One region of the Nocardioides renjunii genome, then DNA from elsewhere that is predicted to be linked to it. Evidence: predicted binding sites of a transcription regulator. Region 1 holds the regulator's gene; the other holds the start of a gene.
What was found. The regulator HrcA, encoded in region 1, represses chaperone genes, less so after heat shock. The targets are predictions, from matches to a motif close to TTGGCACTCGNNNNNNNCGAGTGCCAA.

Region 1 (14,603 bases):
TGGTCATGGGTCCACGCTCGCACCGCTCGTGTCGGTGCCTCTTGTGATAATCCGACACATGACCGGACAGGTGCCCCTCCAGCCGGTCGACCCGGTCGACCGCGCACACCTCACCGGCCTGAGCAGGCCCTCGCCGCCCATCCACCGCTACGCGCCGTCCGCGCACCTCGCCGACCTGGTCGAGCGCTACTGGATCCCGGTGTGGTCCTTGGCCGAGCCGTCCACGCAGAGCACGCTGCAGCACCCGGTGTGCCTCGTCGTGGTCAGCAACACCTACGCCCGCTTCTACGGCGTGGCGCGCGGCCGGTCCAGCGTCACCCTAGAGAACGACGGCTGGGCCGTCGGCACGATGCTCGCGCCCGCGGCCGGGCGGCTGGTCCTCGGGCGGTCGGTGGCCGAGGTGACCGACACGTGGATCGACCTGTCCGGGGTGCTGCCCGACGACCACGCCGGGCTGGTCGACCGGGTCCGGGCCGCGATGGCCGACGAGCCCGGCAGCCCCGTCGCCCACGCGGCCGCCATCGCGGCCACCGAGGACTGGCTGACCACCCTCCTCCCGGTCGACGCGCAGGGCCTGCAGGTCAACCGGCTGGTCGCCTGGCTGCGCGAGCACCCGGAGGTGACCCGGGTGGGCGACCTGGCGCGGGAGGCCGGGTTGTCGGAGCGGAGCCTCCAGCGGCTGGTGGAGCAGCGCCTCGGCCTCGCCCCCAAGTGGCTGGTCCAGCGGCGACGGCTGCACGACGCCGTGCTGGCGCTCAAGACGGGCGACGGCGCCCTCGCCGACATGGCGGCCGACCTCGGCTACACCGACCAGGCCCACTTCACCCACGACTTCCGCACGGTGACGGGCATGACACCGGGGGAGTACCTCCGCGACCAGCCGTCCGCTGGGACGTCAACCTGAGGTTGACAGACGGTGGCCCGCGCGGCACGGTGGTGGCATGTCCCCGATCCCGGCCCACCTCCTCGTCGCCCTCGCCTTCACGGTCGTCGTCGGCCTGGTCTCCGGCGGCACCTGGCCCTACTTCGTCATGGGCGCCGGGCTGGCGCTCTCGCTGTGGGTGATGCTCTTCGCCGGCTCCTGGGCCGGTCCCGAGCGGGAGACCCACGGGCGCACCTCCGCCTCGCACTACGCCGTCGCGGCAGCGGTCGCGCTCGTGCTCGGCTACGCCATGTACGTCGTGGGCGACGGCGCCTCGTGGTGGGCCACCGGCGTGATCCTCGCCGGCGTGCTGGTGCCGGCCGGCCTGGTGGCCAGCCGGTCGCGAGCCGGCGACGGTGCCTGAGGACGACCCGCTCGACCGGGTGAGGGCGGCCGCCACCGCGGTGCACCTCGCCGAGCGCGCCCTCGCCGACGCCGTGCGGCGCGCGCAGGCGGCCGGCCACAGCTGGGCCGCGGTGGGCGCGGTCCTCGGCACCTCGCGGCAGGCGGCCTTCAAGCGGTTCGGGACGCCGCGCGACCCGCGTACGGGCCGGCCGATGGCCCCCGCCGACACAGCCGGCGTGGTGGCGACCACCGAGAGCGTCTTCGCGGCCCTCGACGCAGGCCGCTACGACGAGCTCCGCGCGATGATGCCCGACGACGTCGCCCGGGTGCTGACCCGCGACGTCGTCCTCGGCGCCTGGGCGCGCGCGGTCGCCGACACCGGCAACCTGGTCGCGTGCCGCGACACGGTCGTGCAGCTGCCCGGAGGTGAGGACGCGCCCTCCGCCGAGGTGCTCGGCACCGTGGTGGGTGCCACCACGCTGGTCTGCGAGGCCGGCGAGTGGCAGGGCCGGGTCGCGCTGGGCCAGGACGGGGGCCTGCTCGGCCTGCTGGTGGTGCCGGTCGGTGCGGACGGGCTGCCGTTCTGAGCCGTTCTGGGCCTTTGCGGGCCGTTCTGGGCCCTTCGCCGAGACCGCGAGGCGCCTCAGACGGCCTCGCGGGTGAGCGACACGTCCGTCACCTCGATGCCCAGGGCCGCCTCGAGGGCCGCGACCGGCTCCTCCAGCTCCGTCCTTGTCGGCTTGCGGGTGCGGGCGAACCACGTGACCTCGAGCGGACGTCGCCGCGAGCTGCCGCCGGCCCGCCAGAAGCCGGTGATCCTCCCGTCGACCAGCAGCGGCGGGAGCAGCATCCCGTTGGAGTCGTTCCACAGGCGGCGGTTGTGCTTGGGGCTCACGAAGCGGTCGCGCGCCTTGGAGTCGTAGCCGCACAGCAGCGCGTCGAACTCCGGGAGCAGCCGTACGCCGGGCAGGTCCCGCGGCGGCGGCGCGTCCGCCAGGTCGAGGTAGCCGCGCCCGTCCGGACCCTCGTCCTCGACGACGTCCGTGCTGCCGAGGCCCGCGAGGCCCTCCTCGACCGCGCGCAGGGACATCCCCGACCACCACGCCAGGTCCTGGCGGGACGAGGGACCGTGGGCCGCGAGGTGCAGGCGGACGACGTCGGTGGTGGTGGCCAGCCCGGTGCGGTCGAAGGTCCGGTAGACGGGCCTGCCCTGGCCCTCCCACCGGTCGCTGGAGGCCGGCCGGCGGACGAGCCCGCCGTGGGCGAAGGACAGGTAGCGCCCCGGGACCGTCTCCGTGGCCCCCTGCGCGTGCGGTGCGTGCCGGCCGAGCCAGTCGACGAGGTGGTCGCGGAGCTCGTCGGGGGTGCGCCACTCGCGGGCGAAGTCCTCGATGGAGAGCCACAGGGCCGCGAGCTGGTCGTCGGTGACGCCCAGCATCCGGGCCCAGCGGCGGTGCTGGCCGACCCGGGTCGCCTCGGCGAGCACGGTGTAGGCCGCCGGGCTGGCCGTGTGCACCGTGCCGCGGATCGTGCTGCCCCGCACGATCGCGCCCGTGTCGTACGCCTCGGTGATCGCCGCGTGGGTGGTGCCGGGGAAGCGGGCGCCGAGCCCGATGAAGGCGGAGCGGGCGGTCTGCGTCTGCATGTCGCCGATCGCGTGCACGGCGGCCGCGACCTCGGCGCCGCTGGCGGGGACGGGACGGTCGGGGAGCTGCCGGGCCAGCGACGCCGCGCCCAGCTCGGCCCAGGTGCGCGCCACGTCTCAGCCGCGCATCGGGCCGCCGGGGCGGCCGTGGGACTCGGCGACGATCTCCGCGACCACCGACAGCGCGATCTCGCCCGGGGTCCTGCCACCGAGGTCGTGGCCCGCCGGCACGTGGAGAGTGGACACGTCGACGCCCTCGGCGACAAGCTCCTCGACCAGTCCCGCGGCGCGTCGCCGGCTCGCCATCATGGCGACGTAGGCCGCCTCGGAGGCGAGCGCAGCCCGCAGGACCGCCGGGGCGTCCGGGGCGTCGTGGTCGCAGAGGACGACCGCGTCCCCGGGACGGGGGTCGAGACCCGGACCGCCGTGGTCGGCCGGCTCGACGACCACGGTGCGGCCCACCGTCGACGCGATGGCGGCCAGCGCCCGGGCGATCGGGTTGTCGCTGAGGACGAGGATCCGCCCGTGCTCGACGCCGTCGTCGGACCACGGCCGCTGGCGCTCGCTCATGGCGGCCAGCCTAGAGTCGCGGCATGCCCGTCACCATCCCTCCGGGACTGCTCGCGCAGCGGGCGCTCGGCGAGGACTGGTCCGGGTGGCTCGACCGGCTGCCGCGCGTGGCCGCCGACCTCCTCGAGGAGTGGCGGCTCACGCCGGTCGCGCTGCCGCTGCACGGGTTCTGCTCCCTCGTGCTGCCGGTCACCGACGCCGACGGCACGGGCGCGGCCCTCAAGATCACCTTCGACGGCGACGAGGAGTCGCTGCACGAAGGGCTGGCCCTGCAGCACTGGGGCGGGCGCGGCGCCGTACGCCTGCTCCGGGCCGACCCGCGGCGGCGCGCGCTCCTGCTCGGGTGGCTGCCCGGCCCCGACATGGGCGACGTGTGGGACGTGGAGGCGTGCGAGGTCGTCGGCGGGCTCTACGACCGGCTGCACGTCCCCGCCATGCCGCAGCTGGCCACCGTGGCGTCGTACGTCGAGCGGTGGCTGCGCGACCTCGACGAGCTGGGCCGCGACGTGCCGATCCCGCGGCGCTACGTCGAGCAGGCGTTGGCGCTCGGCCCCGACCTCCTCGCCGACGCGGCCGCCCCCGTCGTGGTGCACGGCGACCTGCACTACGCCAACGTGATGGCCGACGACGCAGGGGAGTGGCTGGCCATCGATCCCAAGCCGATGGCCGGCGACCCGCACTACGAGCCCGCACCCATGCTGTGGAACAGGATGGAGGAGCTGAGCGGCCCCGGCGCCGTCGGCTCGGTGCGCGACGGGCTGCGGCGCCGCTTCCACGCCCTCGTCGACGCCGGTGGGCTCGACGAGGCGCGGGCGCGCGACTGGGTCGTGGTCCGGATGGTCGTCAACGCCGGGTGGACGGTGCAGGACGCCCGCGCTGACCGTCGCCGGCTCACGGCCGAGGAGCAGGACTGGATCACCCGCTGCGTCGCGATCACCAAGGCCGTGCAGGACTAGTCGCCCGCCGCGGCTCACTGGTCCGGTCAATTCGCCGTGTTTGCTACCACTCGGTAAACCAAGTGATCTAGGTTACAGCCCAGTCAGCAGCAAGCCCCGCTGTGTGACGCGCCGCGTCACGCTCCGACGAATGAGTAGGTAACAGATGCCGATCACCATCGACACGGCGTTCCTCGACACCATGCCACCCAACGTGGCCGTCCAGTTCTTCGACCGCGTCGCGGCGTCGCCCGACAGCGAGGCGTTCCGCTTCCCGCGCGGCGAGGCCTGGGAGTCCGTCACCTGGAAGCAGGCCGGTGACAAGGTGGAGGCACTCGCCGCGGGCCTGATCGCCCTGGGGGTCGAGCCCGAGCAGCGCGTGGGGATCGCGTCGGGCACCCGCTACGAGTGGATCCTGGCCGACCTCGCGATCATGTGCGCCGCCGGCGCCACCACGACGGTCTACCCGAGCACCAACGCCGAGGACACCGTCTACATCCTCGGCGACTCCGAGAGCCGGGTCGTCTTCGCCGAGGACGCCGAGCAGCTCGCCAAGCTCACCGCGCACCGCGCGGAGCTGCCCCACGTCAGCAAGGTGGTCGTCCTCGACGGCCAGGGCGACGGCGACTGGGTGATCTCCCTCGACGACCTCGCCGCGCTCGGCGCGGCCAGGCTGGCCGAGCAGCCCGACGTCGTGCGTACGACGTCGCAGGCGATCGCCCCCGACCAGCTCGCCACCTTGATCTACACCTCCGGGACCACCGGTCGCCCCAAGGGCGTGCGGCTGCGGCACTCCTCGTGGGTCTATGAGGGCGAGGCGATCCGCGCGCAGGGCATCCTCGGCCCGGACGACCTCGAGTTCCGCTGGCTGCCGATGGCCCACTCGTTCGGCAAGGTGCTCATGTCGACGCAGATGGCGTGCGGCTTCGCCGCCGCGATCGACGGCCGCGTCGAGAAGATCGTCGACAACCTCGGCGTCGTGAAGCCGACCTTCATGGGCGCGGCCCCGCGCATCTTCGAGAAGGCTCACGGCCGCATCGTCACCATGCAGGCCGCCGAGGGCGGCGCCAAGGAGAAGATCTTCAAGAGCGCCTTCAAGGTGGGCCTCGAGGTCGAGCGGCTCAAGCGCGAGGGCAAGTCCGTCCCGCTGGGGCTCAAGGTCCAGCACGGCCTGTTCGACCGGCTGGTCTTCTCGAAGATCCGCGACCGCTTCGGCGGCAACGTCCGCTTCTTCATCTCGGGCGCCGCGGCGCTCAACCGCGACATCGCCGAGTGGTTTGGCGCGGCCGGCATCACGATCCTCGAGGGCTACGGCCTGACGGAGACCTCGGCCGGCTCGTTCGTCAACCACCCCCAGCAGAACAAGTTCGGCACGGTCGGTCCGGTCTTCCCGGGCAGCGAGGTCAAGCTCGGCGAGAACGACGAGATCATGATCAAGGGTCCCGGCGTCATGGACGGCTACCACAACCTGCCCGAGGAGACGGCGAAGACGCTGACCTCCGACGGCTGGCTGCACACCGGTGACAAGGGCGCCCTCGACGAGGACGGCCACCTGGTCATCACCGGTCGCATCAAGGAGCTGTTCAAGACCTCGGGCGGCAAGTACATCGCCCCGCCCGCGATCGAGTCGAAGTTCAAGGCCGTGTGCCCCTACGCCAGCCAGTTCATGGTCTTCGGCGACGAACGCAACTACTGCGTCGCCCTCGTCACCCTCGACCCGGACGCGATGGCCGGCTGGGCCGAGGAGAACGGCATGAGCGGTGCGTCCTACACCGAGATCGTGCGCTCGGACGCGGTGCGCCAGATGGTCGCCGACTACATCGAGGACCTCAACAGCCACCTCAACCGCTGGGAGACGATCAAGAAGTGGAAGCTCCTCGACCACGACCTGACGGTCGAGTCGGGCGAGCTCACCCCGTCGATGAAGGTCAAGCGCAACGTGGTGCAGCAGAACAACCAGGCGCTCATCGAGGAGATGTACGCCTGACCGTCACGGTTGCGTGAGCGGGGGTGCACGCGTGGTTGGATACCCGCGTGCCCCCCGCTCAACCCGACGGCGACCTCGCCCCCGAGGACGGCCTCTTGCCCGACGAGGCATGGGCGCAGTTCGGTAGCCGGCCCTTCGGCCTCTACGTCCACGTGCCGTTCTGCACGGTGCGCTGCGGCTACTGCGACTTCAACACCTACACCGCCCACGAGCTCGGTGACGAGGTCGGCGCCAGCCGGTCGACGTACGCCGAGGCGGCCATCCGCGAGATCCGCTTCGCCCGCAACGTCCTCGGCCACCGCGACGTGCCGATCGAGACGATCTTCTTCGGCGGCGGCACGCCCACGCTGCTGAAGGCCGCCGACCTCGGGGCGATCGTGGCGAGCGCGGCCGCGGAGTTCGGCCTCGCCGACGACGTCGAGATCACCACCGAGGCCAACCCCGACAGTGTCGCGGCCTGGGACCTCGAGGAGCTGCGCACCGCGGGGTTCAACCGGATCAGCTTCGGCATGCAGTCCGCGGTCGACCACGTCCTGCGCACCCTCGACCGCACCCACGACCCGCTGCGGGTGCCGGCGGTGGTCGACTGGGCACGCCGGGCCGGCTTCGAGGACGTCAGCCTCGACCTGATCTACGGCACGCCGGGGGAGTCGCTCGCCGACTGGGAGACCTCCGTCGACGCCGCCCTGGCCTGCGAGCCCGACCACGTCTCGGCCTACTCGCTCATCGTCGAGGACGGCACCGCGATGGCGCGCCAGGTCGCGCGCGGCGAGCTCCCCATGCCCGACGAGGACGACCTCGCCGACAAGTACCACCTCGCCGACGAGCGGTTCACCGCCGCCGGGCTCGGCTGGTACGAGGTGTCCAACTGGGCCACCTCGCCCGACCACTGGTGCCGCCACAACCTCCTCTACTGGACCGGCGGCCACTGGTGGGGCGTCGGCCCCGGCGCGCACTCGCACGTCGGCGGCGTCCGCTGGTGGAATGTCAAGCACCCGTCGGCGTACGCCCAGCGGCTCGCCACCGGCGTCTCGCCCGCCCTCGCCCGCGAGGTGCTCGGCTACCGCGACCAGCGCGTCGAGCGGGTCCTGCTCGAGATCCGGCTCGTCGAAGGCCTGCCGGTCACCGCGCTCGAGGCCGCGGGCCGCTCGCACGTGGCCCGGCTCGTCGCCGACGGCCTCGTCGAGCTCGCGGCCGAGCGGCTCGTGCTCACCCAGCGCGGCCGGCTCCTCGCCGACGCCGTGGTGCGCGACCTGGTCGACTGAACCCGCTCGCTGGTCGAGTAGCCCGCGAGGGACGAGCGGGCGTATCGAGACCCATCAGTCATCGCGGATCTCGATACGGGTCGCCGGTCCCTCGCTGCGCTCGGGTCCGGCCGAGCCCTACTCGATCTCCCGACGTGATCTTCCCTGAGCAAGCTCAGGGAAGCGTCGTGAAGTCGATGAGCTCCTCGACGCGGCCGAGCAGGGCCGGCTCGAGGTCGGCGTACGACGTGACCCGGCCGAGGATGTGCTTCCAGGCGCGGGCGATGTCGGCCTGGTCGCGGTGCGGCCAGCCGAGCTGCTGGCAGGTGCCGGTCTTCCAGTCGATGCCCTTGGGCACCGAGGGCCAGCGAGGGATCCCGAGCCGGTCGGGCTTGACCGCCTGCCAGACGTCGATGAACGGGTGGCCGACGACGAGGACGTGCTTGCCGACGGGGGAGCGGGCGATGCCCTGCGCGATGCGGGCCTCCTTGGACCCGGGGACCAGGTGGTCGACGAGGACGCCGACGCGACGCTCGGGTCCGGGCCTGAAGTCGCGGAGGTGGTCGGCGAGGTCGTCGACGCCACCGAGGTACTCCACGACGACGCCCTCGATGCGCAGGTCGTCGCCCCACACCTTCTCGACGAGCTCGGCGTCGTGGCGGCCCTCGACGAAGATCCGGCTGGCGCGGGCGACGCGGGCGCGGGCGTTGGGCACGGCGACGGAGCCGGACGCCGTACGCGTGGGCGCGGCGGGGGCGCCGCCGCGGACCGGGCGGGTGAGGATCACCGGCTTGCCCTCGAGCAGGAAGCCGGGACCGAGCGGGAACGTCCGCCGCTTGCCGCGCCGGTCCTCGAGGGTCAGCGTGTCGATGTCGCGGTCGACCGCGACCACCTCGCCGCACCAGTCGGTCGTGATCTCCTCGACGACCATCCCGAGCTCGGTGGGCACCTCGACGGCACGGCCGTTGCGGGGCGCCTTCCAGTCACCGGAGAGGACGTCGGTTCCGTAGCGATCGCTGGGCACCGGGTTACGTTAGGCGGCCGACGCCGCGAAACGGGGGTGGCACGCCGTGGTCAAGCGCTCCAGGCCGACCCAGCAGAGCGACATCGCGCGCTCCTTCGGGGGCCGCAGCGGCTTCGCCTCCGAGGAGCTGGACGCCCGCGGTCGGCGTGTCGCGCCGATGAGCCGCTGGGAGCGGGCCGCGGCCCGGCTCACGTGGGACGAGTCCGGGAACCACTACGAGGACCACGCGGACGACGACCACGTCCCGCTGTTCCGGCTGGTGCCGTCGGCCGAGCTGCTGGTCGCCGTCGCGTGCGTGCTGGTACTCGTCGGGGGGTTCGCCGCGCTGATCGCCTACCTGGCGCTCACACGCTGAGCCCCAGGAGCCGGCGCCGCGGCGAGCGGTCAGCCCTCGGCGATGCCGTCGCCCTGGGCGCCCTCGCCACTGTTGGCGTCGACGCTCGTGTCGGTGGTCGAGGCGTCGGGCTCGCGGCTCGCCTGGCCCGCACCCTCGCCCGGGCCGCCGCTCTGGCTCGGCGCGGTGCTGGCACCGTCGTCGTTGCCGAGGTCCTCCTGCGTGGCGTCCATCTCGAGCTCCTCGCGGCTCTTGGTCTCCTCGGCGTCGGGGTCGAGCGGCTCCGCGAGCGGGTTGTCCTCGCCCGGCTGGAGGTCCTCGGGGAGCTGGTCGTCGGAGATGCCGCCGAGGGTCGCGGAGTCGGGCGACGTCGTACCTCCCGAGTGGTCCGAGTCCGCCGGGCTGGTGCCGCTGGAGGACCGCGGGGTCTCGGTGTGGTCGGGCTGGGACTCGGTGTTCTCGGTCATGTCCTCATGCAACCGACTCGAGCCGATCGCGTCCAGCCCCATGGGGGTGTGGCGTCTCAGCAGAGGCCGGCGTGCAGCTGCGAGCGCAGCGCCTCGCCGAGCTCCTGCGGCGAGGACACCGTGCGCAGGAAGTCGAGGCGCTCGGTGTGGGCCCCGGCCGAGTCGAGCCACGACACGTCGACGCCCGACGGGTCGACCCGCAGCAGGCTGGCCGCGAGGAGGGTCCGCACCGGGATCCCGAAGGTCGACGCCATCGCCGTGCGCAGCTCGCTCTCGTGCGCCTCGTTGGCGTGCTCGGCGGTGCGCTGGAGGTAGCCGGGGTTGAGGACGTGGCGGCGGTCGCGGAACCGGTCGAGGTCCACCGGCACCGGCCGGTCGTCGCAGAACAGCGTCACCCGCGTGGGGTCGAGCGCCACGAGGGAGCGTGACTCACCGCAGCACGCGCAGCCGGCGCCGCGCTCGGCGAGTCGGCCCTGGAGGAACAGGTCGATCCGACGACCGCCCGTCGCCGGGTGGCTCAACCCGCTGGACACCTCGACCACGCCGCCCGCGCCGCCACGGGCGGCAGTGACCAGCGCGGAGTCCTCGCAGGCGCTGAAGACCGGCGCGCCGTGCACGTCGCAGGTGACGTCGTAGTCGTCGTCGAGGCTGGTCTGGCGGTCCTCGCTCACCCGGAGGGTGATCGCGTCGGGGCACGACAGCACGCTGCGGGCCAGCACTGCTGCTTCGGTCGGTGTCATCGGTCCTCCGGCGATTAGGTAAGGCAAGCCTAACTCGCTGAAGGGTGATCACACCAGAGGGAGCCGCTTCTGGCTGCGGGGCAGGTGCTCGTAGCCCAGGCGCACGGCGCTCACGAGGAGTGCCGGGTCCCACGGCCAGTCGCCCTGGGCCAGCGCCTCGGACTGCGGCACGCCGCGCGACGCCAGGTCGCGGATCGTCTCGGCGACCACGCCGAGATCGACGCGCTGGTCCTGGACGAACGCCTTGTCGACCACCCGGCCGTGGCCGGGGACGACCACGGTCGCGTCGGTCATCAGCTCGAGGACGAGGTCGAGCGTCAGCGGCCACTCGAGCGGCCAGGAGTCGTCGCCGATGAACGGCGGGTCGGACTCCTCGACCAGGTCGCCCCCGAGCAGCACGTCGGCGTCGGGGACGTGGACCACGAGGTCGCCGGCGGTGTGGCCGCGGCCGGGGTGCACGAGCTCGACCGCCCGGTCGCCCAGGTCGAGCTGGACCACCGACGAGAACGTGTGGGTGGGCGGTCGGAGCGCCGTGGCGAGGATCTCGTCGCGGTGCGGGTCGCCCGCCGCGTCCTCGTACTTCGCGAAGGTGCGCTCCGCGGACTCGACCATGTGCTCGGCCGCCCAGTCGGTCGCGTGGATGGGCACCTCGCCGAGCTGCTCGACCACGGTGGCGTTGCCGAAGTGGTGGTCCCAGTGCTCGTGGGTGTTGACGATCCCGGTCAGCGGCCCCGCGCCGAGGCGTCGTACGTCCTCGGCGACGGCGCGCGCCTGGGCGGCCGAGCCGTGCGTGTCGACCATCAGCAGGCCGTCGGACCCGCCGACGAGCGTGATGTTGACGTGCATCCAGTCGTAGTGCGCCACCCAGACCCGCGGGGCGACCTCGGTGAAGCGGGGGGTGTGGTCGGCCATGCTCGCGAGCCTACGGTTGGCTAGTAGTCTTGGCACTCAGGACGAACGAGTGCCAGCCCGTGCCGGACGGCACCGGGCGCGCCGCCCCGCGAGCGAGGAGGGATTCCATGGTCGACGACCGCAAGCTGGACGTGCTGCGCGCGATCGTGGAGGACTACGTCGCCACCGAGGAGCCGGTGGGCTCGAAGGCCCTCGTCGAGCGCCACGGCCTGGGCGTGTCACCGGCGACGGTGCGCAACGACATGGCCGCCCTCGAGGACGAGGGCTACATCCACCAGCCGCACACCAGCGCCGGCCGGGTGCCGACCGACAAGGGCTACCGGCTGTTCGTCGACAAGCTCGCCACCCTCAAGCCCATGAGCGCGGCGGAGCGCCGGGCGATCTCGACGCTGCTGGACGGCGCCGTCGACCTCGACGACGTCGTGCAGAAGTCGGTGCGGCTGCTGAGCCAGCTCACCCGCCAGGTCGCGATCGTGCAGTACCCCACCCTGTCCCGCTCGACGGTGCGCCACATCGAGCTCGTCTCGCTCACCCCGACCCGGATCATGGTCATCCTCATCCTCAGCACCGGCCGGGTCGAGCAGCGCCTCGTCGAGCTCGACGAGGCCGTCGTCGACACCGACCTCGCGGAGGTGCGGGTCGCGGTCAACCAGGCGAGCGCGGGAGTGCAGATCGCTGCGGCGGCCGCCGCCCTGGGCGAGCTGCCCGACGCGGTCCGCCCGGAGCAGGCCGAGTCGACGCGCGCGATCGTCAGCGTGCTCGCCGAGGCGATGTCCGACCACCGCAGCGACGAGCGCGTCGCGGTGAGTGGCACGTCCAACCTGGCCCGCTACGGCGACTTCGAGACGGCCGTGCGCCCCCTGCTCGAGGCGCTCGAGGAACACGTCGTGCTGCTCAAGCTGCTCGGCGAGTCGGGTGTCGACGCGCTCACCGTCCGCATCGGGCACGAAGGCCCCTACTCCGAGCTCGCGGCCACCAGCGTGGTGGCCACCGGCTACGGCCCGCAGGAGTTCCACCTCGGCTCCCTCGGCGTGGTCGGTCCGACCCGCATGGACTACCCCGGATCCATGGCAGCCGTGCGCGCGGTCGCGCGCTACGTCTCCCGGATCCTCGATGAAGGAAACCAGTGACCCAGGACCCCTACGAGATCCTCGGCGTCTCCCGAGACGCCGGTGCCGACGAGATCAAGAAGGCCTACCGCAAGCTCGCCCGGCAGCTGCACCCCGACGTGAACCCGGACCCGGAGACCCAGGACCGGTTCAAGGACGTCACCCGCGCCTACGAGGTGTTGAGCGACCCCGGCAAGCGGGCGGCGTACGACCGCGGCGGTGACGCCTTCAGCCAGGGCTTCGGCGGTGCCGGCCAGGGCTTCTCGTTCACCGACATCATGGACGCGTTCTTCGGCGGTGGGGCTCCCGGCGGCGGCCAGACCCGCGGCCCGCGCTCGCGGGCCCGCCGTGGTCAGGACGCGCTGATCCGCCTCGACGTGACGCTGGCGGAGGCCGCCTTCGGCGTGACCCGCGAGCTCAAGGTCGACACCGCCCTGCGCTGCGAGGCGTGCGAGGGGCAGGGCACGGCGCCCGGCACCTCGCCGACGACCTGCGAGACGTGCCACGGCCAGGGCGAGGTCGCCGTCGTGCAGCGCTCGTTCCTCGGCGAGATCCGCACCCTGCGCCCGTGCGCGGCGTGCCGCGGCTACGGCTCGATCATCCCCGACCCGTGCCGGGAGTGCTCCGGCGACGGCCGGGTCCGCTCGCGCCGCACGCTGACCGTGAAGATCCCCGCCGGCGTCGACCACGGCACTCGCGTCCAGCTCACCGGGCAGGGCGAGGTCGGCCCCGGCGGCGGACCGTCCGGCGACCTCTACGTCGAGATCCACGTCGAGCCGCACCCGACCTTCAACCGCAACGGCAACGACCTGCACACCACGGTGTCGCTGCCGATGACGGCGGCCGCCCTCGGCACGCACCTCACCCTGCCGCTGCTCGAGGCCGACGTGGCGACCGCCGACTCGGAGTCCGGGACGGAGACGACCTTCGAGCTCGAGATCAGCCCGGGCACCCAGTCCGGCAGCGAGCAGGTCATCCGTGGCTTCGGCGTGCCGAGCCTGCGCGGCGGTCGTGGCGACCTGGTCGTCAGCGTCGTCGTCGACACCCCCACGCGGCTCGACCCGCGCCAGGAGGAGCTGCTGCGCGAGCTGGCGGCGATCCGCGGCGAGGAGACGCCCGACGGGCAGGTCGAGGCCCCGCACAAGTCGATGTTCGGCCGCCTGCGCGACGCCTTCCAGGGCTGAGTCGGGCGCCGCGCCGTGTCGCTGCCGGTCCACCTCGTCGAGTCGCTGGCCGACGCGACGGTCGGGTCCCTGGTCGAGGTGACCGGTGACGAGGCGCACCACGCCGTCGCCGTACGCCGGCTGCGCGAGGGCGAGCAGGTCGTGCTGACCGACGGCCGCGGCACGTCGGTCACCGGCGAGGTGGCCGCCACCGGCAAGCGGCTGTTCACCGTGACGGTGGCCTCGCTCGAGCGCACCGCCCGCCCCGACCCGGCCGTCACCGTGGTCCAGGCCCTGCCCAAGGGCGACCGCGGCGAGCTCGCCGTCGAGGTGCTGACCGAGGTCGGGGTCGACACCGTCGTCCCGTGGGCCGCGTCGCGATCGGTCGCGGTGTGGAAGGGCGAGCGGGCCGCGAAGTCGCACGCCAGGTGGCAGGCCACCGCCCGCGAGGCCGCCAAGCAGTCCCGCCGCTCGTGGCTGCCCACCGTGGCCCCGCTCGCCTCGACCGCGGAGGTCGGGCGCATCGTCGCGGCGGCCGACCTCGCCGTCGTGCTGCACGAGGACGCCACCGCCCCGCTCAGCGCGGTCGACGTACCCGCCTCCGGGCGGATCGTGGTGATCGTCGGGCCCGAGGGCGGCATCGCCCCCGAGGAGCTCACCGCCTTCGCCGAGGCCGGCGCCCAGGCCGTCCGGCTCGGCGACGAGGTGCTCCGCACCTCGACCGCGGGCGTCGTCGCGGTCGCGGCGCTGCTGGCCCGCACCCCTCGCTGGGGCTGACGGCGCGAGGGGGGCGGGCTGGATGTCGGGCTGGCTGGCTCCGGCTCGGCGGTCCCCGGATATCCGGGGACTCCAGCGACAACGCGGAAGATCCGAGCCACGAGATGACTCGGATCTTCCGCGATCTCGGCCGACGGCCGACGGCGTACGACGCGCCGCGACGCGCCTACCGGACGGTGATGGTCTTCGTGTCGACCGACGGCCCGTTGCCCTCGGTCCCACCGCTGGGGTCGTCGGTCTCGCACTGGACGACCACCTCGCCGGTGACGCCGCCGAGCGGCAGCTCGACCTCGAACGGGAAGAGCCGGTCCTCCATCCACCCGTCGGACTGGTAGCCCTCGAGCGCGACCTCCTGGCTGCCCTGCAGGAGCCGGCAGGGGCCCGACGCCTCGAAGGAGTTGGCCACGCCGGTGACCGTGACCGTGTCGC
Region 2 (14,603 bases), 720 kb from region 1:
ACTGGTCGTGGGCGATCCGGCCGGAGTAGCGCCGCCACGTGGTGGCGGTCAGGAGGGGGGCCCAGGTCCGCTCGAGCTCCCAGACGTCCTTGTCGAAGGCGATCGGGTTGTCGTCGGTGCCGGTCGGGCCCTTCGGCATCAGCAGGGTCCACGACTTCGGCAGGGCCGCCCGCAGTGCCGGGCGGCTGAAGAGCCGCTCCTGGAAGCCGATGACCGAGGCCTCGCCGTCCAGGACCTGCCCGATGTCGTGGCGCATGCCCGCGACCCGCATCCCCTTCTTGAGGTTCAGCGACGCCACGACGAACTCCTTGCCGGGGCCGGACGTGGCGGCCGAGGCCGACGCGCGGTCCTGCTCACGCGCCTGCGCGGGTGGACCACCCGCCGCACCGGTGGTCAGCAGGACCGTGGCCGCGAGGAGCGCGGTCGGTCGGGCGAGGACACGGGGCAGGGCGGGGAGCGAAAACACCCGCACGACCATAGGCGGGTCGTGCCGGTCGTCCAACTCCCCGGCGCGGGGCAGCGGCCTCCGGTCAGTCGTCGTGGTGGATGCGGCCGTGGGTCGTGGCGAGCCGCTCGCCCGACCCGCCCCACTGCCGGGCGACGATCTCGGCCGCGATCGAGACCGCCGTCTCCTCGGGCGTACGGGCACCGAGGTCGAGGCCGATCGGGGACGACAGCAGGGCGAGCTCGTCCGCCGAGAGACCCGCCTCGACGAGCCGCGCCATCCGCTCGTGGTGCGTGCGCCGCGACCCCATGGCGCCGATGTAGCGCGGGCGGACGTCCTCGCCGAGGCGCAGCGCCACCTCCAGCAGCGGCACGTCGAACTTCGGGTCGTGGGTCAGCACCGCGAGCACCGTCCGCGGGTCGACGCGGCCGGCATCGACCTCGGCCGCGAGGTAGCGGTGCGGCCAGTCGACGACGACCTCGTCCGCCCCGGGGAAGCGCGACGTCGTGGCGAAGACGGGACGGGCGTCGCACACCGTGACGTGGTAGCCGAGGAACGAGCCGACCTTGGCCACGGCCGCCGCGAAGTCGATGGCCCCGAAGACCAGCATCCGCGGCTTGGGGGCGAACCCCCACACGAACACGCGCATCCCCTCGCCGCGCCGCTCCCCGTCGGGGCCGTAGGTCACGGTGGCGTTGGTGCCCGCGGCCAGGAGGCCGAGGGCGTCGTCGTGGACGGCGGCGTCCGCGCGCCCGGAGCCGAGCGAGCCCTCCGCGGGTCCCTCCGGCCGCACGACCATCCGCCTGCCCACCCGCTCGGGGTCGGGGTGCTCGATGACCGTGACCAGGGCGACCGGCCGCCCCGCCTCGATGTCGGCCGCGACCCCGCCGAGCTCGGGGAACGTCTCGCGCGAGACCCGCTCGACGAAGACGTCGAGGATGCCGCCGCAGGTCAGGCCGACGGCGAAGGCGTCGTCGTCGGACACGCCGTAGCGCTCGAGCACCGGCTGCCCGGTGCCCACCACCTCCTGCGCGAGCTCGTAGACCGCGCCCTCCACGCAGCCGCCGGACACGGAGCCCACGGCGGTCTCGTCGGGCCCGACCAGCATGGAGGCGCCGGGGGGCCGCGGCGCGGACCGGAAGGTCGCGACGACCGTGCCGACGCCGATGGTCTCGCCGGCCTCCCACCACGCGAGGAGGTCGGGCAGCACGTCACGCACGGGCGATCACCCCGGTGAGGTCGGCGAAGGTGGAGAGCGAGTGGCCGGCGAGGAAGTCGTCGCAGTGCGGCAGCGCGGCCACCACGCCGCCCTGCAGCGGCTCGTAGCCCGCCTTCCCTCGGTGCGGGTTGACCCAGACGACGCGGTGGGCGACCCGCTGGAGCCGGGCCATCTGCTCGCCGAGCAGGCCGGCGTCGCCGCGCTCCCACCCGTCGCTGAAGACGACGACGACGGCGCCGCGGGCCATGCCGCGCTGGCCCCACCGATCGAGGAACACCTGCAGCGTCTCCCCGAGCCGCGTGCCGCCCGACCAGTCCGGGACGACCTCCCCCGCGACCACGAGGGCGCGGTCGGCGTCCGGCGAGCGCAGGGCCCGGGTGAGGTGCGTCAGCCGGGTACCGACCGTGAACGTCTCGACCGTGCCGCCGGTGGTGCGCGCGGACTGGGTGAGGCGGTGGGCCAGCCGCAGCAGCGCGTCGGCGTACGCGCTCATCGAGCCGCTGACGTCGACCAGCAGCACCACGCGCCGCGGCCGGGTGCCGCGACGGCGCCACGCGATCTCGCCCGGCTCGCCGAGGTGACGCAGGGAGCTGCGCAGGGTGCGGGCGGCGTCGACCTGGCCGCGGTGCCACCTGCGGTGGCGTGCCGTACGCCGGCTCGGCGGGCGCAGCGAGAGGCGGGCGAACATCCCGGCCAGCCGTCGCTTCTCGGCGGCGTCGAGCGTCGCGACGTCCCGGTGCCGCAGCGCCTCCGCGGCCGACGCCCGGGCGCGGACGACGTCCTCGTCACCCTCGCCCTCCGTGCCGGCACCCTCGGCGTCCGGCAGCAGGTGCGCCGCAGCGGGGCGCGGCGTCTCGCGCGGCCGCGCCCGCGGCAGCCCGTCGCGCGGGTCGAACCACGCGGCGAACACCTGGTCGTAGCGGGCCAGGTCGTCCGGCGAGCCGCACAGCGTCGCCCGCCCGGCCCAGTAGGTTGCCCGGCGGTCGTCGGCGCCGACGGCGGCCACCGCGGCGAGGAAGCCCTGCGACCGGTCCTGCGTGACCGCCACGCCCGAGGCACGCAGGGCACGGGTGAAGCCGAGCAGCACCTCGTCCGCGGACCGACGTCCGGGCGACGCCGGACCGGTCGGGCTGGTCGGGGCGGTGCTCATCGCACCATCATCCGGTCGAGCGCGGCCTTCACCCGGTCGGCGTCCTCGCGGTACTTCAGCAGCGCGCCGAGCGTCGCGGCCGCCGAGGCCAGGTCGAGCTCCGCGGCACCGAGGTAGGTCAGCGCGCGTGCCCAGTCGAGGGTCTCCGCGACGCCCGGCGGCTTGAGCAGGTCGTCGCGCGAGCGCAGCTGCTGGACCAGGCCGACCACCTGCTGGGCCAGCACCTCGCTGACCTCCGGGGCGCGCGAGCGCACGATCTGCACCTCGCGCTCGAGGCCCGGGTGGTCGATCCAGTGGTAGAGGCAGCGACGCTTCAGCGCGTCGTGCAGCTCGCGGGTGCGGTTGGAGGTCAGCACCACGAGCGGCGGCTCGGGCGCGGTGACCGTGCCGAACTCGGGGATGGTCACCTGCCAGGTCGAGAGCACCTCCAGCAGGAACGCCTCGAACTCGTCGTCGGCGCGGTCCACCTCGTCGACCAGCAGTACCGCCGGCGCCTGCCGCAGCGCGGCGAGGACCGGACGCGAGAGCAGGAAGCGCTCGTCGTAGAGGCTCTTCTCCGCCTCGTCGGGGTCGACGTCACCGGCCGCCTCCAGCGCCCGCAGGTGGAGGATCTGCCGCGGGAAGTCCCAGTCGTAGAGGGCCTGGCTGGCGTCGATCCCCTCATAGCACTGGAGCCGGACCAGCGGCAGGTCCAGGCTCTGGGCCAGCGCCTCGGCCAGGGCCGTCTTGCCGGTGCCCGGCTCGCCCTCGACGAGCAGCGGCCGCTGCATGCGCGCGGCCAGGAACACCACCGTGGCCAGCTCCTCGTCGGCGAGGTATCCCGTCCCGCCCAGCCGGGCAGCCACGTCCGCAGCGGAGTCCATCCTCACAGGCATGCGGTCAGGCTACGACCCGGCACGTTGGTCGCACGTTGGGCTGCGCCGGACGGGTCAGCGGGCGTCCACGTCGGCGCCGGTGGCGAGGTCGGCGCACTCGACGAGCGCGACCTCGTGCGTGGCGAGGTAGTCGCGGGCACCGCGGTCGCCGGCGGCGGTCGCGGTGACGCCCGCCCAGTGCTCCCGCCCGATCAGGACCGGGTGGCCCGGCACGCCGTCGTACGCCGCTCGCGCCAGGTCCCCGGGCCCTTCGTGCGCTCCGAGCAGGCGGGACACCACGGCCGGGCCCACGTCGGGGAGGTCGACCAGCGAGACGAGCGCAGCGTCGTGCGCGGTCGGGCCGAGGGCGTCGAGGCCGGTGCGGAGCGAGGCCCCCATCCCGTCGGCCCAGTCGTCCGCGCGCACGCGCCACACCGACATCGGCAGCAGGGCGGCGGCCCGCTCTGCCTCCGCGCCCAGCACCACCACGACCTCGGCGCACGGGCGGAGCGCCTGCACGGACCGGAGCAGCCACGAGGTGCCGTCGTCGTCGCGGGCCAAGGCTTTCGGCCCGCCGAACCGCTCCCCGGCGCCTGCGGCGAGGAGCAGCCCGGCCACGGACGTCACGACGCAAAGGCCTCCGCGTAGAGCGCCTCGAGCTCCGGGGACTGCTCGCCGGAGAAGCCGCAGAGGCTCACGCGGTCGCCGTCGGCGCTCACCAGGTAGGCGGCGCCCTCCTGGAAGTCGACGGCCATGAGCAGGTCCTGCAGGTCGTCCCCGGGCGCCTCGACGGTGACGGTCGAGGCCTCCTCGCCGGCGTACCACTGGTCGACCTCGAGGGTGGCGGTGCCGCCGTCGATCGAGGTCACCGTGCCCGCGAACGCGGTGTCGAAGGTGGCCAGCGTCTCGGCCGACGGCATGGCGCACTTGCCCGCGAGCGACCCGTCGGCGGTGAGGGCCCGGGTGCCGGAGCCGGACGAGCCCGACTCGTCGTTCGCGCCGGCCCCGGACTCGCTGGAGGCGCTGCTCGAGGGGGTGCTCGTGTCGGTGCCGCTGTCGGCGTCGTCGGACCCGCAGGCGGCCAGGCTGCCCAGCGCGAGCAGCGAGACGAGGGTGACGGAGAGGGTGCGGGGTCGGCTGGTGTTCACGGTTCCTCCTGTGGTCCGGGCCGGTGTCCTCACCGTGCCACACCCCTTGGACGCCTAGTGGCGCCGGCCCGTTCCGCCTCAGGCGTCGTCGTCCTCCTCGAGCTTGCGCTTGAGCCGCCCCACGCCGGGGATCTTGCCGAGGAGCTCGTTGAGCTCGCGGGACACCTCGAGCAGCTCGTGCAGGTCGGGAGCCACCGTCTCGAGGGTCTTCATCACCGGCACCACGTCGCGCTCGACCTGCTCGGTGAGGGCGGGCAGGTGGTCGACGAGGCGCACGAGCGCGGCCACCTCTTCCGGGTGGGTGGTGTCGGCGAGCGTCTGCAGGACGGGCTGCAGCGTGGTCAGCGAAGGCTCCATCGCGTCGAGGAGCGTCGTGGCGCGCCCCACGAGCAGGGCCGCGTCGTCGGAGACCGCCGCCACGCGGTCGATCTGCTGCTGCGCGCCGTCGGAGACCGCCGCCACCCGGTCGATCTGCTGCTGCGCGCCGTCGGAGACCGCCGCCACCCGGTCGATCTGCTGCTGCGCGCCGTCGGAGACCGCCGCCACCCGGTCGATCTGCTGCTGCGCGCCATCAGCCACCGCCGCCACCCGGTCGATCTGCTGCTGCGCGCCATCAGCCACCGCCGCCACCCGGTCGATCTGCTGCTGCGCGCCATCAGCCACCGCCCCGACGCGATCGATCTGCTGCTGCGCGCCATCAGCCACCGCCCCGACGCGATCGATCTGCTCCTGAGCGTCGTCGGCCACCGCCCCGACCCGGTCGATCGTCGCGGAGGCCCGCGCCACCAGCACCTCGGCCTGGTCGAGCAGGGCCAGCATGCGCGGCACGGCTCCGAGCAGGGCCTCGACCTGCTCCCCGCCTCGCTCGAGCGCCGAGAACAGGTCGCGGGGGCCGGGCACGGGGAGGCGCATGTCCCATTAGTACCAGTGCCCACCACCTCCCTCCGGACCACTGACGCCACGGGGCCGCAGACGCAGCGAGGGCCCCCGCCGGAGCGGGGGCCCTGCTGGTGGTGCTGTGGTGGAGCGGTGGTCCTGACCGTCAGGTCAGAAGTCCATGCCGCCCATGCCGCCCATGTCGCCACCGCCGGGCATGGCGGCAGCCTTCTCGGGCTTGTCGGCCACGACGGCCTCGGTGGTGAGGAACAGCGCGGCGATCGACGCGGCGTTCTGCAGCGCGGAGCGCGTGACCTTGGCCGGGTCGATGATGCCCTCGGCGATCATGTCGACGTAGTCACCGGTCGCGGCGTTGAGGCCGTGACCCGCCTCGAGGTTGCGCACCTTCTCGGACACGACGCCACCCTCGAGACCGGCGTTGATCGCGATCTGCTTGAGCGGGGCCTCGATGGCGACGCGGACGATGTTGGCACCCGTGGCCTCGTCGCCGGTCAGGTCGAGCTTGGTGAACGCCTCGGCACCGGCCTGGACGAGCGCGACGCCGCCACCGGCGACGATGCCCTCCTCGACCGCGGCCTTGGCGTTGCGCACGGCGTCCTCGATGCGGTGCTTGCGCTCCTTGAGCTCGACCTCGGTGGCCGCGCCGACCTTGATGACGGCCACGCCGCCGGCCAGCTTGGCGAGGCGCTCCTGGAGCTTCTCGCGGTCGTAGTCGGAGTCCGACTTCTCGATCTCGGCGCGGATCTGGTTGACCCGGCCCTCGATCTGGGCCTGGTCGCCGGCGCCCTCGACGATGGTGGTCTCGTCCTTGGTGATGACGACCTTGCGGGCCTGGCCGAGCAGCTCGAGACCGGCCGACTCGAGCTTGAGGCCGACCTCCTCGGAGATGACCTGGCCACCGGTGAGGATGGCGATGTCCTGCAGCATGGCCTTGCGGCGGTCACCGAAGCCCGGAGCCTTGACGGCGACGGAGCGGAAGGTGCCCTTGATCTTGTTGACGACCAGGGTCGACAGCGCCTCGCCGTCGACGTCCTCGGCGATGATCAGCAGCGGCTTGCCGGACTGCATGACCTTCTCCAGCAGCGGCAGGAGGTCCTTGACCGTGGAGACCTTGGAGTTGGCGATGAGGACGTAGGGGTCCTCCAGCACGGCCTCCATGCGCTCGAGGTCGGTGGCGAAGTAGGCCGAGATGTAGCCCTTGTCGAACCGCATGCCCTCGGTCAGCTCGAGGTCCAGCCCGAAGGTGTTGGACTCCTCGACGGTGATGACGCCTTCCTTGCCGACCTTGTCCATCGCCTCGGCGATGATCTCGCCGACGGTGGTGTCAGCGGCGGAGATCGACGCGGTGGAGGCGATCTGCTCCTTGGTCTCGACGTCCTTCGCCATGGCGAGCAGCTGCTCGGACACGGCGGCGACGGCGGCCTCGATGCCGCGCTTGAGGCCCATCGGGTTCGCGCCGGCCGCGACGTTGCGCAGGCCCTCGCGGACCATGGCCTGAGCCAGGACGGTGGCCGTCGTCGTGCCGTCACCGGCGACGTCGTCGGTCTTCTTGGCGACCTCCTTGACCAGCTCGGCGCCGATCTTCTCGTAGGGGTCCTCCAGCTCGATCTCCTTGGCGATCGAGACACCGTCGTTGGTGATGGTGGGGGCGCCCCACTTCTTCTCCAGGACGACGTTGCGGCCCTTGGGGCCGAGGGTGACCTTGACCGCGTCGGCGAGGGTGTTCATCCCTCGCTCGAGGCCGCGGCGGGCCTCCTCGTTGAAAGCAATCAGCTTGGCCATATCGCGTGCGATTCCTATCGACGTGAGTCTGTGTGTCGACGCCGGGCGGGCTGCCCGCGACGGACGACCCGCTCCGCCGGCGATCCATTCACGCCGACTTCTGCGGACCTCAGCGTCACCCGGGTCGTTGTCACTCTCATGACGAGAGTGCCAACCTCATGTTTAGCACTCGACCCCGGAGAGTGCAAACGCCACCCCCGGCCCGGCCGGGGGTGGCGTCATGCGTCGGGAGGAGCCTCAGGGCAGCTTGATCAACCTGATGCTGTTGCTCACCTGGTTGAGCGCGGTCTTGAAGATCTCGGCGAGCTCGTCGCCCTTGGTGGCGCAGAAGAAGTAGTCACCATCGATGTTCTCCGCCGCGATGCCCGCGGGGGTGGTGCAGTCGCCCGCCGTGCTCGGACCGCCGCTGGGTGCGTTGGAGGCCGCCGAGGCGAGCACGTCCTTGACCTTCTGCTCGCCGGCGAAGTCGAAGTAGCGCTCGCAGGTCGCGGTCGTGGCCGAGCCGAAGCCGATCGTGATCACGATGACGCCGGCCCCCTTGGCGTTGGTGGCTACCTCCTTGAACCGGTTGCAGCCGTTGGTGCCGTTCTTGACCGAGGAGCTCGTGGACTGCTGGCCGCTCCACAGCTCGCTGGTGGTGCCGATGGCCGTGCTTCCCGTCGCGCTGCCGACCTCGTCGGGCTGGCCGTCGGTCTCGAAGATGACCACCTTGCGGGGAGTGCCCGGGCGGTCGGAGGCGCCGGGGACGGTGCTGCCGCCCATCACCTTGCGCACCGCCGCCTTGAGCGAGCCGCCGATGTTGGTGCCGTACTCGCCCGAGGCCGACTCGGGCAGGCAGCTGATGGCGTCCACCAGCGCACTGTTGCTGACCAGCGCGCCCGTCTCGGTGAGGTAGCCGTTGGTCCAGTCCACCGGGATCCAGGTGCCCTCGTTGCGGGTGTCGGCGGCGACGCGGCCGTTGAGGCGCACCGCCTCGGACCGGCAGATCCCGTCGCTGTCGGTCTCGCCGGTGCCGTCCCAGCCCGCCGACTTCGAGAACGCGGACTCGCCGGCCTCCCAGTCGGCGACGGCGGCGTTGTAGACGGTCTGCTTGGCGGTGTTGCGGTCCCGGCAGGCGTTGCGGGTGGACGTCGTCGTGAACCTGGCGCAGTCCTCGTAGACCGGGGTCGCCGGGTGCGTCGGGCGGATGAAGCTGCCCTTGGGCGTGAAGCCGGAGGTGCGGGACTTGGCCAGGGCACCGAAGGCGACGTGGTGCAGCGACGGCGTCATCGTCTTGAGCGAGTTGAGGATCGCCATCTTCATCTGCGCCCGGTCCGCCGACGGCATGGAGGCCGTGCGGTCGGCCATGATGACGATGTCGAGCGGGTTCGGGACCTCGCTGCCGCACGGGCCCTTGCACGCCGCCGAGGCGACGGAGCCGGTGTTGCCCTGGTCGAACCCGATGATCGGCGCGAAGCCGTAGTCGACCGGCTTCTCGGCTCGCACCTCGATCGTGTTGCACTTGGCCGCGGTGCCGGTGGCGCACGGGATGGCACAGATGTAGCTGTTGCACCTCAGGCCCGGGTAGCGCGACGCCGTGAAGGGCGCGCCGGGCGGGCCGGGGTTGCACGTGCTCGGGATCTGCGACGCCTTGACCTCGCGCGTCACGCCGGTGGACGCCACGATGCACAGGAGCTTGGTGTTGGCGCCGGCCGTGAGGTTGAGGTCGCCGTCCTGGCTGTTGGCCATGCTGAGGGCCGCGGTCTGTGCCTGGGTCCCGGTGCCGGGAAGCGCGAAGGCGCCGGCGTGAGCGGCGGAGTCGACGTGGTCGTGGAGCCGCTGCCGCTCCATCGCGAGCGAGCTGATGTCGACGGCGAGAGCGGCCGTGGCGAAGAGGACGGTGGACAGCAGGCCCACCATCACGGCCGTGGCCCCCCGCTCGTCGCGCGGGCGGATGGTTCGGCGGCGCAGCTTCATTCGATCCTCATTCGGCTGGTCTTTCGGATGACAAGGCCATCGCTGATGGTCGCCCCGACCGGCGTCAGCCACTCGACGACGTAGGTCACCTCGACGAGGGCGGTGCCCCCCGAGGCGGCGTCCCCCCAGGACCCGCAGGCACCGCCGGTGGGGGTGAGGCAGTTGACCTCCACGTCGATCTCCGCGCCGTCGAGGCCGGAGTCGGACAGGGAGTCGAGGACGGAGGCCGCGACCTCCGAGGAGTCCGTGCCGAGGCTGGCCAGGCGGACGCCCTCACGCGCGGCGTTGTTGATCACGGCGTAGCGGTTGATCGCCCACCCGAAGTCGATCATCCCGAAGACGAGGACGAAGAGCAGCGGCACGACGAGGGCGAACTCGACGGCGGCAGCACCCCGCTCGTTGGTTCGCTTGCGGCACAGAGACACCGTCTCCCCCTCTCGTGTCATGACCGACCCCGGACCCACGGGCCGACACCGATCGACGCTATCGGCGGACGCTCAAGGATGCCTCGGCACACCGGCCGGACTTAATAGCCCGATATGACCACTGCGCCGTAGGCCATCCCGGCGCGGGACCGACACCGGACGGGCGCGGGGGCCCCGAGGGCGCGGCCTCCAGGTCGCTCAGCGCACGTCGCGCAGCCGGGCCTCGAGGAGGTCGGCGAAGGGCCCGGCGTTGGCCGGCGAGACGTCGAGGTAGAGGCCCGGCTCGATCAGCTCGAGCTCGCTGACGACCCAGTCGCCGTCCCACTGCAGCAGGTCGACGCGCAGGTAGTCCATCGGCCGGCCGAAGCGCTCGGCCATGGCGTCGTACGCCCGCATCGCGAGGTCGCCGACCTCACCCGTGTCCACGGCCCGGACCCGCCCGCCGAACTCCTCGTTGACGCGTACGTCGCCCGGCCCCGGCTGCTTGTCGAAGCGCTGGGTCAGCCGGCCGCCGAGGACGTAGACGGACACCTCGCCCGAGGTGCGGATGGACTCCACGAGCGGCTGCACCACCCACGGGCCGTCGACCTCGGGGTAGTCGGGGTGGCTGCGCACCGGCCGCCCCAGGCGCGGGTCGTCGGGATCGGTCACCACGATCAGCCCGGCGCCTCCGGCACCGACGCGCGGCTTGACCACGGCGGTGCCGAGCTCCGCGACGGCGGCCGCGAGGCTCGCGCGGTCGTCGGCGAGCAGCGTCGGCACGGCCGGGAGGTCGCCGAGGTCAGCGAGGTAGCGCTTGTCGTGGTTCCAGGCGAAGACGTCGGCGCCGTTGAGCAGCCGGGCCTGGTCGAGCGAGCCGGCCCACTCGAGGAACTCGGTGTGCCGGGTGACGTAGTCCCAGGTGGAGCGGACCGCGACGAGGTCGGCGCCGGCCCAGTCGACGGCGGGGTCGTCCCAGCGCACCCAGGCGAAGTCAGTGCCGCGCTCGTGGAGCACGCTGTCGAGCGCGGCCGCGCCGGGCTCGCCCTGCGGCAGGTCGCCGCTGGTCGCGAGGAGGACGGTCATGCGAGGACCCTCATGCCTTGGGGAGCTCGGAGGAGCCGTGGAACTGGTGGGCGGCGTGGTCGCGGTTGGTGCCCTCGCGGTTGTCGCCCTTCTCGATGATCACGAGGTTGTGGTAGCAGTGCACCGCGCGGACCCACTGGTCGGTGTAGCTCGGCTCGTAGCCCTCGACCAGGAACTCCTCGTGGTTGAGGCCGTCGACGAGGTCCTTGACCAGGTCCATCGACGTCCCGGGCGCCCGCGGGTCGAGCTGACCGCCCCAGGCCGGCCAGTAGGAGGTCTGGGTGTCCTCGATGCAGTAGATCGCACCGTCGGGCAGCAGCGGGAACAGGATCCGGAAGGACTCGCGCACGTGGGCGGGGATGTGGCTGCCGTCGTCGATGACGACCATCGGCGCACCCTGCTCCTCGATGATCCGGTGCAGGACCTCCGGGTCGGTCTGGTCGCCGAGGTAGGTGTGGATGTGCCCGCGGGTCAGCCAGCTCTTGTCCTCGATGTCGAGGCCGACGATGCGGGCCCGAGGGAAGAACCAGCGCCACATCTTCATGGACGCCCCGCTCTTGCGGCGCTTCTTGTAGCCGCCGATGCCGAGCTCGAGCAGCGTGAAGGACTCCCCCCGCAGGTGCTGCAGGTGGCGCTCGTAGTGCGGGGTGTACTTGTGCACGCCCCACTTGTCGGTGCGGAACTCGATGGCCAGCTCGGTCAGGTTGCTGGCGAGGAGCCGCCGCCGGCGCTCCGCCCGGGCGTCGACCTCGACCGCCGGGAGCGGCTGCTCCAGCGGCTCGGGGGACGGCTGCATGCGGCCGGCCTTCTTCGCCGCCTTCTTGACGGCCTCGCCGGCTCGTCGAGCAGTGGTGCGCACCCGCGAACCCTAGCCTGACCCGCCCACCCCCGGGACGTGGTGCCCGAACGGCACGACCTCCACCAGCCCGAGGGCCGCGAGCACCGACGGCAGCATCGCCTTGGCGGTCCGCTTGTAGCCGTGGGCGCTCGGGTGGAAGCGGTCCAGGCTGAACATCTCGTCGGGGTTGCTGATGAAGAACGGGCCGACGACGTGCGCGAGCGAGACCACCCGGGCACCGCGCTCCAGCGCCTCCGCCCGTTGGGCGGCCGCGAGCTGGCGGGACGCCCGCGAGCCCAGCGCGCGCAGCGGCTGCGGGACCGGGCGCAGCGCGCCCAGGTCCGGGCAGGTGCCCACGACCACCTCGGCCCCCCGGGCGCGCAGGTCGTCGATCGCGGCGCCGAGGTGGCGCACCGACTCGGCGACCGGCACCCGGTGCGTGACGTCGTTGCCACCGACGATGATGACGGCGACGTCGGGGCGGTAGGAGTCGGGCAGCGACGCCAGCTGCCCGGCCAGCATGCTGCTCTCGGACCCGACGACGGCAGCGGTGCGCAGCCGTACGGACCTGCCGGCGTGCTTCGCGATCCCGCGCGCCAGGCGGCTGCCGAGCGTGTGCTTGGGCCGCTCCGCCCCGAGGCCCGCGGCGATCGAGTCGCCGAGGACGAGCAGGTCGACGGGCTCGCCGTACTTGCGCTTGTAGTGCTTGTCGGCCGAGGGCGCCTGCTCCCCCAGCGGCTTGCCGATCGCCCGCCGCGCCTGGGCGGCCTGGCGCTGCAGCAGCTCGCGGGCGCCGTACGCCGTACCGCCGGCGACGCCGCCGAGGAGGGTGAGCGCCACCCCGGCGCGGGTCAGGTGCTTGCTGGACACGGGTCGGTTGAACCACACGGACCTGAACGTCGGCACAACCCCGGTCGACGGAGCGCCCAACGGCTCACCCACACCCGGGTCCGCGTACTCACGACACCGGCCCACCGGCGGACGACGGTGGGGACATGACCGAATCCGTCAGCCTCCCACCCCGCCCCGTCCCCCCGCGCCGGCTGTCCTGGCTGCGATCCGAGCTCGACGACTGGACCGCGCAGGGCCTCATCACCGAGGGCCAGGCCGCGCGCATCTCGACCCGCTACCGACCCGAGCGCCACGCCCGGCCGCTCCTCGGCGGGCTCCTCCTCCGGGTCGGCGGTGCCTTCGTCGGCACCGGGCTCGTCTGGCTCGTGGCCGCCAACCTCGACCGGCTCGCTCCCCTCACCCGCTTCGGGCTGGTCGCGGCCCTCTGGCTGCTCTTCCTCGTCGGGGGCGAGGTGCTCGCCCACCGACGCGCGTCCCCCTCCGTCGTCGGGGCCGCCCGGCTCCTCGCCGCCCTCGGCCTCGGCGCGATGGTCTTCCAGGCCGCCCAGTCGCTGCAGGTCCCCGCGTTCGAGCCGCGCCTCGTCGGCCTGTGGGCGGCCGGAGCCCTCCTGCACGGCTACCTGACCGGCGCCTTCGCGCCCTTCGCCGTCGGCGTGGTCACCGGCGTCGGGTGGTGGCTGGCCCGACCGCTGTGGGACGAGCAGACCGGGCTCACCGTCGTCGTGCTCCTCGGCGCGGGCGCGGTGCTCGCGGCCGCGCTGGCGGTGGTCCACGACGGGCGCGCCGACCGGTTCGCCCGCGCCTGGCGCACCGTGGCTGCCGGCATGGCGCTGCTGGCCGGGTTCGTCGCCGCCGTCCCGGGCATCGGCTCGGACGGCATCGTGTGGTCGACGTCCCTCGTGCTCGCGCTGGCCGTCGCAGCCGCTGCGGCAGCGCTCGCCGCCGTCACCCGGCCCGGCGCCCGGATCCTCGAGCCGGTCGGTGCGATCGGCGTGCTGCTGGGCGCCGGCGCCCTCGCCCTGTGGACCACCGGTGCGGACGCCTCGGACGTCGGCACGGCCGACTGGCTGCGCGCCGCCGTGGCCGTCGCCGCGTACGCCGCCCTCGCCGTCGGTCTCGTCGCGCTGGGCGCGCTGCGCGACCACCCGGCGCTCACCTGGATGGCGACGACCGCGCTCGTCGTCTTCACCACGTTCCAGAGCTTCGCGGTCTTCGCGCCGATCGTCACCGGGGCCTGGCTGTTCGTGGTGCTCGGCACCGTCTTCCTCGGCACCGGGTTCCTCTTCGACCGGGCCCGCCGCGGGCTGGCCCAGGCCCTCGAGGCCCCGCCCACCCCGAGCTCTCCCGACACCTCCACCGACGCCTCCTGAGGAGCAGACCCGTGAACCGCACCACCACCACCGCCGCCACCACCGCCGCCACCACTGCCGTCGTCGCCGTGACGCAGCTCGCCCTCGTCGGCCTGTCCGTCGCCCCGCAGCTCTCCGCCCGGGCCACCGGCGAGACCTACCTCCTGAGGGTCGCGGCCCTCGACCCGGTCGACCCGTTCCGCGGCGCGTACGTCGCGCTCGACTACCCCGACCTGCCCCGCGGCGGGCAGGTCCCCGACGACGGGGAGCGGGGCGACGTCTACGTCAGCCTCGTCCCCGACGGCGAGGTGTGGGTCGCCGACGGGTGGTCGCGCGAACGGCCGGGCGAGGGCCCCTACCTCGCGTGCGACGACGGGTCGTGGCAGCTGCGCTGCGGGATCGAGAGCTGGTTCCTGCCGCAGGACGAGGCGGCGGCGGCCGAGGACCTGCTGCGTGACGGCGCCGTCGCCGAGGTGCGCGTCGACGGCCGCGGCCACGCCGCCGTGGTCGACGTACGGGGGCCGTGAGTGTCGCTGCGGCTCAGCCGCCCGCGACCGCCGGGATCACCGAGACCTGGACGCCGTCCGGGGTGGGCGTCTGCAGGTCCTCGAGGAACCGGACGT

Region 2: groL (chaperonin GroEL) is a predicted target of HrcA. The motif match lies at 7,623-7,649, and genes of this name have one in related genera.

The regions. Positions count from the first base shown of each region.
Region 1 is NZ_CP141058.1:1,491,683-1,506,285, forward strand. Features, by position in the region: gene SHK17_RS07150 (TIGR03086 family metal-binding protein) at 1-7, opposite strand, end outside; gene SHK17_RS07155 (helix-turn-helix domain-containing protein) at 59-904, shown strand; gene SHK17_RS07160 (hypothetical protein) at 942-1,286, shown strand; gene SHK17_RS07165 (hypothetical protein) at 1,279-1,854, shown strand; gene SHK17_RS07170 (winged helix DNA-binding domain-containing protein) at 1,911-3,026, opposite strand; gene SHK17_RS07175 (XdhC family protein) at 3,030-3,482, opposite strand; gene SHK17_RS07180 (aminoglycoside phosphotransferase family protein) at 3,506-4,438, shown strand; gene SHK17_RS07185 (AMP-dependent synthetase/ligase) at 4,584-6,404, shown strand; gene hemW (radical SAM family heme chaperone HemW) at 6,452-7,669, shown strand; gene SHK17_RS07195 (DUF3097 domain-containing protein) at 7,824-8,672, opposite strand; gene SHK17_RS07200 (hypothetical protein) at 8,719-9,027, shown strand; gene SHK17_RS07205 (hypothetical protein) at 9,057-9,473, opposite strand; gene SHK17_RS07210 (DUF2470 domain-containing protein) at 9,530-10,213, opposite strand; gene SHK17_RS07215 (MBL fold metallo-hydrolase) at 10,262-11,125, opposite strand; gene hrcA (heat-inducible transcriptional repressor HrcA) at 11,233-12,255, shown strand; gene dnaJ (molecular chaperone DnaJ) at 12,252-13,418, shown strand; gene SHK17_RS07230 (16S rRNA (uracil(1498)-N(3))-methyltransferase) at 13,434-14,174, shown strand; gene SHK17_RS07235 (Gmad2 immunoglobulin-like domain-containing protein) at 14,341-14,603, opposite strand, start outside.
Region 2 is NZ_CP141058.1:775,112-789,714, reverse strand. Features, by position in the region: gene SHK17_RS03675 (exonuclease/endonuclease/phosphatase family protein) at 1-466, opposite strand, end outside; gene SHK17_RS03670 (XdhC/CoxI family protein) at 531-1,664, opposite strand; gene SHK17_RS03665 (vWA domain-containing protein) at 1,657-2,814, opposite strand; gene SHK17_RS03660 (AAA family ATPase) at 2,811-3,689, opposite strand; gene SHK17_RS03655 (NTP transferase domain-containing protein) at 3,744-4,295, opposite strand; gene SHK17_RS03650 (hypothetical protein) at 4,292-4,816, opposite strand; gene SHK17_RS03645 (hypothetical protein) at 4,895-5,728, opposite strand; gene groL (chaperonin GroEL) at 5,864-7,495, opposite strand; gene SHK17_RS03635 (pilus assembly protein TadG-related protein) at 7,733-9,451, opposite strand; gene SHK17_RS03630 (TadE/TadG family type IV pilus assembly protein) at 9,448-9,876, opposite strand; gene SHK17_RS03625 (ATP-grasp domain-containing protein) at 10,075-10,941, opposite strand; gene SHK17_RS03620 (hypothetical protein) at 10,952-11,800, opposite strand; gene SHK17_RS03615 (SGNH/GDSL hydrolase family protein) at 11,810-12,649, opposite strand; gene SHK17_RS03610 (DUF2157 domain-containing protein) at 12,775-14,001, shown strand; gene SHK17_RS03605 (GDYXXLXY domain-containing protein) at 14,013-14,507, shown strand; gene SHK17_RS03600 (MoaD/ThiS family protein) at 14,521-14,603, opposite strand, start outside.